Linked DNA regions of Gemmatimonas sp.. The protein of the gene in region 1 binds, or shares a complex with, the protein of each later gene. Links are inferred from orthologs where the notes say so. Each region holds a gene or a part of one and is shown on either strand. Other genes may lie near its edges.

Region 1 (6,511 bases):
TCTCCAAGTGGTGCGTACCCTCAGCGAAGGGAAGGTCATCAAGGTCAAGGCCTGCACGCGGTGCATCGCGGCCGGTAAGATCACCCGCGCGCCGCGCGGTCAGGTTGCCGTCGCGTAACTCGCGTACGGTGACGTCTCAGCGGGGAGCTCGCAGTTGCCGGGCTCCCCGCTTTGTACATATGCCTTCCGTTGTCGCCACTCACGACTCCTGACTTCCGACTGAGTACTCTGTTGAAGACTGCACTGATCACCGGGATTACCGGACAGGACGGCTCCTACCTCGCCGAGTTACTGCTCGCCAAGGGCTACCGCGTCGTCGGCGTTGTGCGTCGCTCGTCCACGACGCCCTATGAGCGTATCGCCCATCTCGTCGATCGCGTCGAACTCGTGTCGGCCGATCTGCTCGATCAGACGTCGCTCACCGACGTCGTACATGAAACGCAGCCCGACGAGATTTATAATCTCGCCGCGCAGAGCTTCGTACAGACCTCGTGGACCCAGCCCGTGCTCACTGGTGAATTCACCGCGCTCGGTGTCACCAGGATGCTGGAGGCGATGCGCAAAGCTGCGCCCAAGTCGCGCTTCTATCAGGCCAGCTCCAGCGAGCAGTTCGGAAAGGTCGTTGAAACGCCGCAGCGCGAGTCCACGCCGTTCTATCCGCGCTCGCCGTACGGCGTCGCCAAGGTCTACGGCCACTGGATCACGGTGAATTATCGCGAAAGCTTCAACCTCTTCGCGGTCTCCGGCATTCTGTTCAATCACGAGTCGCCGCGTCGCGGCCTCGAGTTCGTCACGCGCAAAATCACCGACGCCGTCGCCCGCATCAAACTCGGCCTGCAACATGAGCTGCGACTCGGCAATCTCGAGGCGCGTCGTGACTGGGGCTTCGCTGGTGATTACGTCGACGCCATGTGGCGCATGCTTCAGCTCGATGAGCCCGACGACTTCGTGATCGGAACGGGCGAGACGTACTCCGTACGCGATTTCTGCGGCGCCGCGTTCGGCGCCGTGGATCTCGATTATCTCGAGTATGTGAAGCAGGATGAGAAGTTCTTCCGGCCGGCCGAGGTGGATCTGCTGGTAGCTGATCCGTCGAAGGCCGAGCAACGGCTTGGCTGGACGCCCAAGGTGCCCTTCGCCGAGCTGGTGAGCATGATGGTTGCCGCCGATCTCGCGCGGTACGAACGCCAGCGGTGATGCCGTCGTGAAGCGCGTGCTCGTGACCGGAGCCGCCGGCTTCGTCGGGTCATATTTGCTCGAAGCACTTCGGGACGCAGGGGGCGAGCTGTTCGCGCTCGCCACTGATCCTCCCGGCGCGCCGGCCGCATTGGGCGGGGATGCCCAATGGTTATACGGTGACCTCCGGGACGCGGAGTACGTGGCGCATGTCGTAGCCACCGCGCGGCCCGATACGGTGATTCACCTCGCGGCGATCTCGCACGTGCCGACGGCGGCCGCTGATCCGGCGCTCGCGTGGGACGTCAACGTCACCGCGACCGCGCGCCTGCTGCACGCGCTCGGCCACGCCCGCGACGCCGGGACGATTGACCCCACCGTGCTGATCGTCGGCAGCGCCGAGCAGTACGGACGTCATGAGACCCATGAATTTCCGCTGCTCGAAAGCTCCGTGCAGGCCCCGCGAACGGTGTACGCTGCCACCAAGACCGCGCAGGAGGTGCTCGCCTTGCAAGCTTGGCGGGCGACGGGGCTCAACGTGGTCGTCGCGCGCAGCTTCAACCACAGTGGCCGAGGGCAGCCGACGCGATTCCTGCTCCCAGCATTGGTGCAGCGCGCGGTCGAACTCCGCGGCGCCGCGCCGGGAACGACCATGCCGGTTGGGAATCGCGCGCCGATCCGCGATTTCCTCCATGTAAGTGACGTCGTTGCTGCGTATATTTCACTCTGCCAACGGGGCACGCCTGGCGAGGCGTACAACGTGGCCAGCGGCACCGGGTGGTCGGTGCAGCAGATACTCGACCGGGTCTTGGCGCGTGCCGGTGTGCAGGCGACGCCCGTCGAAGATCCGTCGCTGGTACGCCCGGTTGACGTCCCCGTACTGATCGGGGATTCGCACAAATTGCAGCGCGCCACCGGATGGTCCGCCACGCGCGCTCTTGACGACATCATCGACGATCTCCTCCATGCCGCGACGCTCTGACCTGCAACGGATTCTCGTGATCGGCTCCGGACCGATCGTAATCGGACAGGCTGCTGAATTTGATTACTCCGGAACGCAGGCGATCAAAGCCCTGCGCGAAGAGGGGTACGAGGTCATCCTCGTGAATTCCAATCCGGCCACGATCATGACCGATCCGGAGTTCGCTGACCGCACGTACATCGAACCGGTCACGGCCGAGTTTGTCGAAAAGGTGATCGCGAAAGAGCGCCCGGACGCGGTATTGCCCACGATGGGCGGACAGACGGCGCTCAACGTCGCGCTCGCGCTGTACGACAGCGGGGTGCTCGACAAGTACGGCTGCGAACTCATTGGTGCCAACGCGCGCGCCATTCGCGTCGCCGAAGATCGCAAGCTTTTCGGTGAAGCCATGACGAAGATCGGGCTCACCTGTCCGACCGGCCGCACCGTCACCACGCTCGAGGACGCGATCGCTGGTGTTGAAGAGACTGGATTTCCGTCGGTTATCCGGCCGTCGTTCACGCTCGGCGGTACCGGTGGCGGCATCGCGTACAACCGCGAAGAATTCGAGACGATGGTGCGACGTGGTCTCGACTTGTCGCCCGTGGGCTCGGTGCTCATCGAGCGCTCGCTGCTGGGCTGGAAGGAGTATGAACTCGAAGTGATGCGCGATTGCGCCGACAACGTGGTGATCGTCTGTTCGATCGAGAATCTCGATCCCATGGGCGTGCATACCGGTGACTCGATCACCGTCGCGCCCGCGATGACGCTCACCGATCGTGAGTATCAGACCATGCGCGACGCGGCCGTGGCCATCATCCGCGAAATCGGGGTCGATGCCGGCGGATGCAACATTCAGTTTGCCGTGAATCCGGCCAACGGCGATTTGATCGTCATCGAGATGAACCCGCGCGTGTCGCGCTCGTCGGCCCTTGCGTCCAAGGCTACGGGCTTTCCGATCGCGCGTATCGGTGCCAAGCTCGCCGTGGGATACACGCTTGACGAAGTACCGAACGACATCACCAAGACGACACCGGCCAGCTTCGAGCCCGTGCTCGATTACGTGATCGTGAAGTGCCCGCGCTTCGCCTTCGAGAAGTTCACGTCGTCCGATCCGGGCCTGACCACGCAGATGAAGTCCGTCGGCGAGTCGATGGCGATCGGTCGCACGTTCAAGGAGGCCTTCCAGAAGGCGCTGCGCGCACTCGAGACGGGTCGCAGCGGCTGGACCGTCGGCGAGCGTCTCGTCGACGACCGACTCGTCGAGGGGTCGAAGGAGGAGCTGCGTGGCGCACTCCGTCGCCCGACGCCGGAACGCATCTATCAGCTCAAGCGGGCCATGCTGCTGGGCATGGGCACGGCCGAGCTGCACGAGATCACGGGTATTGATCCGTGGTTTCTCGATCAGTTGCACGAGCTGATCGTCGCTGAGGCGGAGTACCAGCAGAAGCCGTTGGTGGATGCCGATAGCATGCGTCGCATGAAGCGTCTCGGCTTCTCCGATCGACAGCTCGGTGCGCTGCGCGGTGGCACCGAACACGAGGCCCGCGCCATGCGCTGGTCGCTCGGCGTGCGCCCGTCGTACAAGATGATCGATACCTGTGCCGGTGAGTTTCCCTCTACCACACCGTATCTGTACGGCTGCTACGACGAGGAGAGCGAGGCGGCCACCGAAGGACGGCCGAAGGTCGTCATTCTCGGGTCGGGCCCCAATCGTATCGGGCAGGGCGTCGAGTTTGACTACTGCTGTGTGCGCGCCGTGTTGGCGCTGCGCGAGCGGGGATACGAGACCATCATGGTCAACTCGAATCCGGAAACGGTCTCCACCGACTTCGATATCTCCGACAAGCTGTACTTCGAGCCGCTCACGCTCGAAGACGTGCTCGAAATTGTGCATCGCGAGAATCCGCTCGGCGTCATCGTGCAGCTCGGTGGTCAAACGCCGCTCAAGCTCACGCGACCGCTCGAGGCGGCCGGTGTGCGCATTCTCGGCACATCACCCGACGCCATCGACATCGCCGAGGATCGTCGTCGCTTCGAAGCGATCGTGCGTGAACTCGGTATCGCGCAGCCGGCGAACGGAACAGCCACCAGCGTGGACGAAGCCGTCGAGATCGCCGATCGAATCGGGTATCCCGTGCTCGTGCGCCCATCGTACGTGCTCGGCGGTCGCGCGATGGAAATCGTCCATGACGCCGCGTCGTTGCGTGGTTACTTCGAACGTGCGGCACGCGTGAGCGAAGACCGCCCGGTGCTCGTCGACAAGTTCCTCGAGGATGCGTTCGAGGCCGACGTCGACGCGCTCTCCGATGGCACGAATGTGGTGATCGGTTCGGTCATGGAGCACATCGAGAGTGCCGGTATTCACTCCGGTGACTCCGCGTGCGTGCTGCCGCCGTATCTGATTCCGCAGGAAGCGGCCGATCAGATGCGCGCACACACCGTGGCCTTCGCCAAGAAGCTGGGCGTGGTCGGATTGATCAACGTGCAGTATGCCTACAAGGACGGCGTGGTCTACGTCATCGAAGTGAACCCGCGTGCCTCGCGCACCGTGCCGTTCGTGTCGAAGGCGATCGGCGTGTCGCTCGCCTCCGTCGCCGCGCGTCTGATGCTTGGCGAAACGTTGGCCGAGATCGGCTTCACCTCGGAAATCGTGCCGCCCTTCTTCAGTGTGAAGGAAGCAGTGTTCCCGTTCAACAAGTTCCGCGAGTTCGACCCGGTGCTCGGCCCCGAAATGCGCTCCACCGGTGAAGTCATGGGCATCGATGAAGACTTCGGCACGGCGTTCATGAAGTCACAGCTGGCCGCCGACAACGCGCTCCCGCGTATCGGTGCGGTCTTCATCACCGTCAACGATTCCGACAAGCCCAGCGCCGCGAAGTTGGCGGCGCGCTTCCACGAACTTGGCTTCACGCTCTACGCGACCAGCGGAACCGCGGCGTATCTGCGCGCGCGTGACATTCCCGTGCAGTCGGTGCTCAAGGTCAGCGAAGGCCGGCCGCACGGCGTCGATATGATCCTGAACGGCGAGATTCATCTACTCGTGAACACGCCGCTCGGCAAGCACGCGCAGGTCGACGACGAACGCCTGCGGCAGGCAGCGATCAGCAACCGCGTGCCGTATACCACCACGCTGTCCGCCGCCAGCGCCGCGGCCGAAGCCATCGCCGCGCGTCAGTCGCGTGAGCCGGGCGTGCGGTCGTTGCAGGAGTGGCACGTGATTCTCGCCGCGTCGCTGGCGGCCAACGCCGCGCCCATTGGTGCGGCGTGAGCATTCCCGGCATGATCGCTTCCGCCGGGCAGGGGCACGTCGCACTCGGCGTCGCGCTCGGTGACGGCGCGCTCGTACACGAGTCGGCGTACGTCGAGGCCGGTGCGGTGATCGGCGCGGGTACGCGCGTCTGGCATTTTTGTCACGTGCTCGGCGGCGCCGCCATCGGTGCGCGCTGTTCGCTCGGCCAGAACGTGGTGGTCATGAATGGGGTCGTCGTTGGCGACAACGCGAAAATCCAGAACAACGTGTCGTTATACGAAGGCGTGGAACTCGAGGCCGATGTCTTCTGCGGCCCCTCGATGGTCTTCACCAACGTCTACAACCCGCGTAGCGCGGTATCGCGCAAGAACGAGTATCGGCGCACACTGGTGCGCCGCGGGGCGACGATCGGGGCGAACGCCACGATCGTCTGCGGCGTCACGATTGGACGTTTCGCGTTCATCGGCGCCGGCGCCGTGGTCAATCGCGACGTGCCCGATTACGCGCTCATCGCCGGCGTGCCGGGCCGTGGCATCGGCTGGATGTCGGAAGACGGACACAAGCTCGAGTCACTGAGCCTGGCCGGTGCGGAAGGTGAGCGCGAACTGCTCCGCTGCCCGGGCACCGACGTGCGATACGAACGCCATGGCGACGTCGTCGTTCGCCTCGGGGGAACGGTATGACGGAGACCATCATTCCGGTCGGGCAGCGCATTCGGGTGGCGTTGCTGGGATGCGGGCGGATTTCCAGGAATCACTTCGAGGCGCTCACCAAGCTTCCGGGGCTGCAACTCGTTGCGGTGTGCGACATCATTGCCGAGCGCGCGCAGCTGGTCGGCACGCAGTACGATGTGCCGTGGTTCACCAGCTACGAGCAGATGCTGAGCGATGTCCCGAGTGACGCGGTCATCATCGCGACGCCGTCCGGATTGCATCCGCAGCACGGCATTATGGCCGCAAAGGCCGGCCGGCATGTGATCTCCGAGAAGCCGATGGCGATTTCGCTCGCCGCTGCCGACGCGCTCGTGCAGGCCTGCGACGACCACCACGTACACCTGTTCGTCGTGAAGCAGAATCGACTCAATCCGCCGATCGTACTGCTCAAGCGCGCGATCGATCGGG
Region 2 (5,513 bases), on another replicon or contig:
AACGTCAGCTCGCGCAACTCACCCACGGGCATGAGTTCGATAAACCGCACGTGCCAAGGATTGTCCCGGGTCAGCGCTGCGAAGTCGGCGATTTCGTCGTCATTGATCCCGCGCATGACGACCACGTTGATCTTGATGGGGCCCAGTCCGGCGGCCTGCGCCGCGCGCGCGGAGACCACGAGATCGAAATGCAAATCCCGACGCGCGATCTTGACCACGCGATCGGGGCGCAGCGAGTCCGCACTGATGTTCACGCGATCGAGACCGGCAGCGGCCAATTCAGCGGCCATGGTCGGCAGCTTTACGCCGTTGGTGGAGAGCGCGATATCCTCGATCCCGGGGATGTCGCGCAACATGCGCACCAGGTCGCCAAGTTGCGGTCGGATCGTGGGTTCGCCGCCGGTAATGCGAAGCCGTCGCAGCCCCATAGGCGCCAGCTGTCGCACCACCTCGGCGATCTCCTCGTAGCGCAGGATCTCTGCCTTCGGCAGCCACGGGAGCCCTTCCAGTGGCATGCAATACTGGCAGCGGAAGTTGCAGCGATCCGTCACGGAGATGCGCAGATACTCGATCTTCCGACCGAACTGATCGTGCGACTCGCCCTTTACCGGCGCCGTCATGACTGGACCTTCGTGGGATCGATCCACTCACGATCGCCGCTGAGATAGTGCTCGCGTTTCCAGATCGGCACGCGCTGCTTCAGCGACTCGATGACCTCGCGGGCCGCGTCCATCGCCTGCGCGCGGTGTGCGTGCGCCGCGACGATGGCAACGCTGGCCTCGCCGATCTCGAGTGCGCCCACTCGGTGTTCGACCACGAGCCGCAACCCCGCGCTACGCGCACACGTTTCCTCCGCGATCGCCCTCAGCTCGGACTCGGCCATCGGCACGTACGCCTCATAGTCCATCCCGCTCACCGGGCGCCCGTCGTTCAGGTCGCGCACCGTACCCAGGAACAGCGACACGGCGCCAACGCCTGGGGCCTGCGCACGGGACAGGAGCGCCCCCACGTCGATCGGCGCCGCCACGATCGCCACATGCAAGACGCCGCTCTCGACCATGGTCATCCGCCCGCCACCGGAGGAATCAGCGCGATCTCATCGCCGACCTGCACGGCGACGTCCTCGCGGACCCAGGTGCGATTCACCGCAACGAGTGGCGCCGCCGGCAGACGATCGCCGCCGGGCATGGTGCGGATGACACGCACGAGGTCGGCCACCTGACACGGTGCCTCGAGAGGTACCTCGAGGCGGCGGGCGCCAAAGGCGTCGGCGTACGACGCGAAGAGAAGGACGGGAATGCTCATGTCGTGTACAAGATAGCCTTCGGTACCGCGTTCGGTTCCGTCAGTGACACAATACACTGACGCCCCGCTCGCGAAACGCGCGGCGGGGCGTTGCCAGACGATGCAACTCAAGCGCGAGGGCCGCACTACGCCTCGTGCATCTCGTCGCCTTCCTCGTCCTCAAGCATGCTCTCGTCCACGCCGGCCACCATGGCGCGCAGTTCCTTGCTCGGCTTGAACACGGGGACAGGACGCGCTGACACCTCGACCGGCGAGCCGGTGCGTGGGTTGCGCGCCATCCGCGTCTTGCGCTGCCTGATCTTGAACGTGCCGAAACCACGCACTTCTATATTTTTCTGCTCTTGAAGGGCTTCCTTGATCGCATCAAGAAACGCGTCAACCACCCGCGCACAATCCTTCTTAGAGATGGTCGGTCCGGCCGTCCGCGCGATACGCGCCGTGACGTTCTCAACCAGATCGGCTTTCGTCATGGACTCTACCAAGGGGTCGACGTGCCGTCCCAGTTTCGGGAGCAGCCGGCACGCATCGAAGATCGAGCGAAGGAAGCGAACGTAGGACCTTAGTGCTTATCAGTCAAGCGTTTGGGTCACTTCACTGCCGACGATTTCTCAGGGCCTCGAGAAACCGATCGAACAATGGGACCGCGTCGTGTGGTCCCGGCGCCGCCTCCGGATGGTACTGCACCGCAAAGATCGGTAGCGTCCGATGACGCAACCCTTCGACAGTGCCATCGTTGAGGTTGATGTGCGTGATGGCAAGGTCCGGCGCTCCCTCGACCCCCTCGATCGACCCGACCACAGCGAATCCATGGTTCTGAGACGTGATCAGCACCTTGCCTGTCGCGAGATCCTTCACCGGCTGGTTTCCGCCCCGATGTCCGAACGGCATCTTCTCGGTGCGCGCCCCGAAGGACAAACCGATCAGCTGATGTCCGAGACAAATGCCGAACATCGGCGTTTGGGTCGCGGCGATCTCACGAATGGTGGCCGGTGCATAGGTCACTGCGTCCGGATCGCCGGGACCGTTGGACAAGAACACCCCATCGGGGTTCATCGCGAGCACGCGGTCTGCCGGCGTGTCCGACGGTACGACGGTCACGCGGCAATCATGCGCCTCAAACAAGCGCAGGATATTCCGCTTGATCCCGTAGTCGTAGGCCACGACGTGATACGTCGCGTCGGGCTTGCCCCAGGAGTACGCCTCACGGGTTGACACGACGGTCGCCAGATCGAGCCCTTCCATGCTCGGGCAGCCTTCAAGCACCGCTAGCGCTTCACGCGAGGGCGTCTCACCCAGCCCGATCACGCCACGCATGACGCCGGCAGCGCGGAGATGCTTGGTGAGGCGTCGCGTGTCAACCTCGGTCAGCACGGGCACCTGATGCTCCTCGAGCCATTCGCGCAGACCGCCGGTGGCGCGCCAATTCGAGTAGGTCGGTGAGAGCTCGCGAACTACGACGCCAGCAACCTGCGGTTTCGCCGATTCGGGATCTTCGGTATTCACGCCGTAATTGCCGATCTGCGGAGCCGTGAGCACGACCGTCTGTCCGCGATACGAGGGGTCCGTGAAGACTTCCTGGTAGCCGGTCATATTGGTTGTGAAGACGACTTCCGCCACAGTCGGCGCAGTCGGTCCGACGAGTCGGCCGAGAAAAAGGGTTCCGTCCTCGAGGAGGAGGAACCCCTTGGGAGGCAACGTGCTCACGCGTCGGTTACGGCTGCTTGGCGGGTGCCGTCGGCGCGGCCGGAGCGGCGGGCTGTTGCGTCAGCGGCGCGGCGGGAGCAGCGCCACCGGCGGGGGCGGACGACGGCGCTGTGGGTGTTGCCAGCTTGTCGAGCACCGACTTGGGCGCTGTGCCACGCGAGGACATGATCTGGAGGATGAACGCGAGGCCGAGGAACACACCGCCACACCACCAGCTTGCCTTCGTGAGCAGGTTGCCCGCCTGACGCGTACCGATCACGGAGTCAGACGACGAGCTGGCCCCGCCGAAGCTCGCCGCCAACCCACCGCCCTTACCGGACTGAAGGAGCACGGCGATCGCGAGAATGATCGCGTCGAGAATGAGCAGAGTCAGCAGGAACGTGTACATATCACGAAGCCGGAATCGAGTGCGTTCAGAGTGCGCGAAAGCCGCGCCAGTCTTCAAACATGGCTGAGGGGATGTGTCGAGGCAAGTCCTTCCCCACCCAACAGTTGCGACGGGTTGGATGGGGTACCGGGCAGGACTCAGCTGCGGACGATGCTCGCCCAGCTGTCGGCGTCGAGCGATGCGCCGCCTACGAGCAGCCCATCGACGTCGGGGGCCGCCAGCAACGTGGCCGCGTTCCCGCGGTTGACCGACCCGCCGTACAGAATTGGAACGCCGGCCGCCGCCTTCTCTCCGAGTCGGCTGCCGAGGGCGGCGCGGAGCACGCTGTGAATAGCGCTGGCGTCCTCAGGTGTGGCGGTACGACCCGTGCCGATGGCCCACACGGGCTCATAGGCGAGCATGATTCCTGCCGCCTGACTGTCGTCCAGCTCGGCCAGGCCAGCCGTCAGCTGCCGCTCGACCACCGACGCCGTAGCCCCGGCCTCCCGCTCGTCCAGCGTTTCACCGACACAGAGCATGGGCACGAGACGGGCCTGGCAGATCAACGCCATCTTCTTCGTCGTCATCTCGTCCGATTCGCCGAACACGTGCCGACGCTCGGAGTGACCGACCAGCACCACACGGGCGCCGACGTCGCGCGCCATGAGCACCGAGTTCTCACCAGTGAACGCGCCCTGCGCTTCCGAGTGCACGTTCTGCACGCCGACCCAGATGTCCGGTCGTTCACGCAATCCATCCGCGACCGTCGTCACCGTGAGGGCCGATGGAAAGAAGATCAGCGTGCGGTCGTTCATCTTCGGCGCCTGCGCGAGGAAGCGCTGGAGAAACGCTTTCGCGTCGGTTGGGCCGTGATTGAGCTTCCAGTTGGCGGCGATGACGGGCTTGTGATGCATGGGCAGGACGTGACCGGTGAGGTGGTGAGTACGGAACGCAGATCGACGATCAGCGACGATCGAGCGCGGAAACGCCGGGAAGCTCCTTCCCTTCGAGGAACTCAAGCGAGGCGCCGCCGCCGGTCGACACATGCGACATCTTCGACTCGAGTCCAGCCTCCGCCACCGCCGCGGCGGAGTCGCCGCCACCGATGATCGTGGTGGCACCATGATCGGTGGCCACCGCCATCGCCCGCGCCACCGCGAAGGTGCCTGCGTCAAACGGTGGCTTTTCGAATACGCCCATCGGTCCGTTCCACAGCACGGTGCGCGCCGACTCGATCAAGGTGCGGTACTGCTCCACGCTGGCCGGGCCGATGTCGAACATGGCCTCGCCGGCTGGAATAGACTCGCGACCGACCACGCGCGCGGCGCTTCCCGCGTCCATCGACGGCGCGATCACGGCATCGACCGGAAGCACCAGCTTGTGTCCAGCGCGTGCCAGCAGGTCCTTCGCCATCTCGAGTCGATCGGGCTCCACCAGCGAGTTGCCGGTTTCGCAGCCCATCGCGCGAAAGAAGGTACACGCCATCGCTCCGCCGATCAGCAGGTGATCGACCTTGGGCAGGAGGGCTTCCACGACGTCGATCTTACCCGAAATCTTGGATCCGCCGAGAATGGCCACGAATGGACGCGCGGGAGCCGCGAGCGCGCCGCCCAGATACGCGAGTTCGGTTTCCATCAGCAATCCCGCGACGGCCGGCCGGCAGTATTTCGCCACGCCGGCGGTGCTGGCATGCGCGCGATGCGCCGCACCGAACGCGTCGTTCACGTACAGATCACCCAACTCGGCAAGCTGCTGCGAGAGCGCGTCATCGTTCTGCTCTTCACCGGCGAGGAAACGCGTGTTCTCGAGCAAGAGCACTTCCCCGTTGGGAAGCGCATGCGTGGCCGCCACGGCAGTGGCGCCGACCGTCTCGCCTAGGAAGTGCACGGGGCGCGGCAGCAACCGCGTCAAGCGAGCAGCAATCGGCGCCAACGAATATTTGGCCTCGGGCGCTCCCTTCGGCCGTCCGAAGTGCGCCAGCAGCACGACCTTCGCGCCCTGATCGAGCAGCGTCGTAATCGTGGGCAGCGCGGCTGTGATACGCGTGTCGTCGCTGACCGCACCGGCCTCGTCGAGCGGCACGTTGAAGTCGACGCGCACGAGGGCGCGCTTGCCAGCAAGGTCGGCAGCGGAGAGA

The links.
Region 2: the proteins of carB (region 1) and carA are in contact, whole or in part, in a solved structure (PDB 1KEE), measured with the Escherichia coli proteins. The link is inferred for Gemmatimonas sp. from one-to-one orthologs.

Annotation. Positions count from the first base shown.
Region 1 is NZ_JANPLK010000004.1:1,190-7,700, forward strand. The notes cover bases 1,742-5,608. They hold carB (carbamoyl-phosphate synthase large subunit), read left to right. Parts: upstream 1,742-2,141; coding sequence 2,142-5,408; downstream 5,409-5,608. Other genes in these bases: RMP10_RS02145 (GDP-mannose 4,6-dehydratase), read left to right, coding at 1,742-2,158; RMP10_RS02155 (DapH/DapD/GlmU-related protein), read left to right, coding at 5,420-5,608. Outside these bases: rpmB (50S ribosomal protein L28), read left to right, coding at 1-118; gmd (GDP-mannose 4,6-dehydratase), read left to right, coding at 232-1,197; more of RMP10_RS02145, read left to right, coding at 1,160-1,741; more of RMP10_RS02155, read left to right, coding at 5,609-6,073; RMP10_RS02160 (Gfo/Idh/MocA family oxidoreductase), read left to right, coding at 6,070-6,511. UniProt on the Escherichia coli protein: Large subunit of the glutamine-dependent carbamoyl phosphate synthetase (CPSase).
Region 2 is NZ_JANPLK010000017.1:94,354-99,866, reverse strand. What follows is about bases 954-3,822. They hold carA (glutamine-hydrolyzing carbamoyl-phosphate synthase small subunit), read right to left. Parts: upstream 3,010-3,822; coding sequence 1,897-3,009; downstream 954-1,896. Other genes in these bases: tpiA (triose-phosphate isomerase), read right to left, coding at 3,535-3,822; secG (preprotein translocase subunit SecG), read right to left, coding at 3,017-3,397; RMP10_RS05670 (HU family DNA-binding protein), read right to left, coding at 1,431-1,775; RMP10_RS05675 (MoaD/ThiS family protein), read right to left, coding at 1,063-1,305; RMP10_RS05680 (molybdenum cofactor biosynthesis protein MoaE), read right to left, coding at 954-1,066. Also shown: GTP 3',8-cyclase MoaA, read right to left, coding at 1-620; more of RMP10_RS05680, read right to left, coding at 617-953; more of tpiA, read right to left, coding at 3,823-4,290; RMP10_RS05650 (phosphoglycerate kinase), read right to left, coding at 4,340-5,513. UniProt on the Escherichia coli protein: Small subunit of the glutamine-dependent carbamoyl phosphate synthetase (CPSase).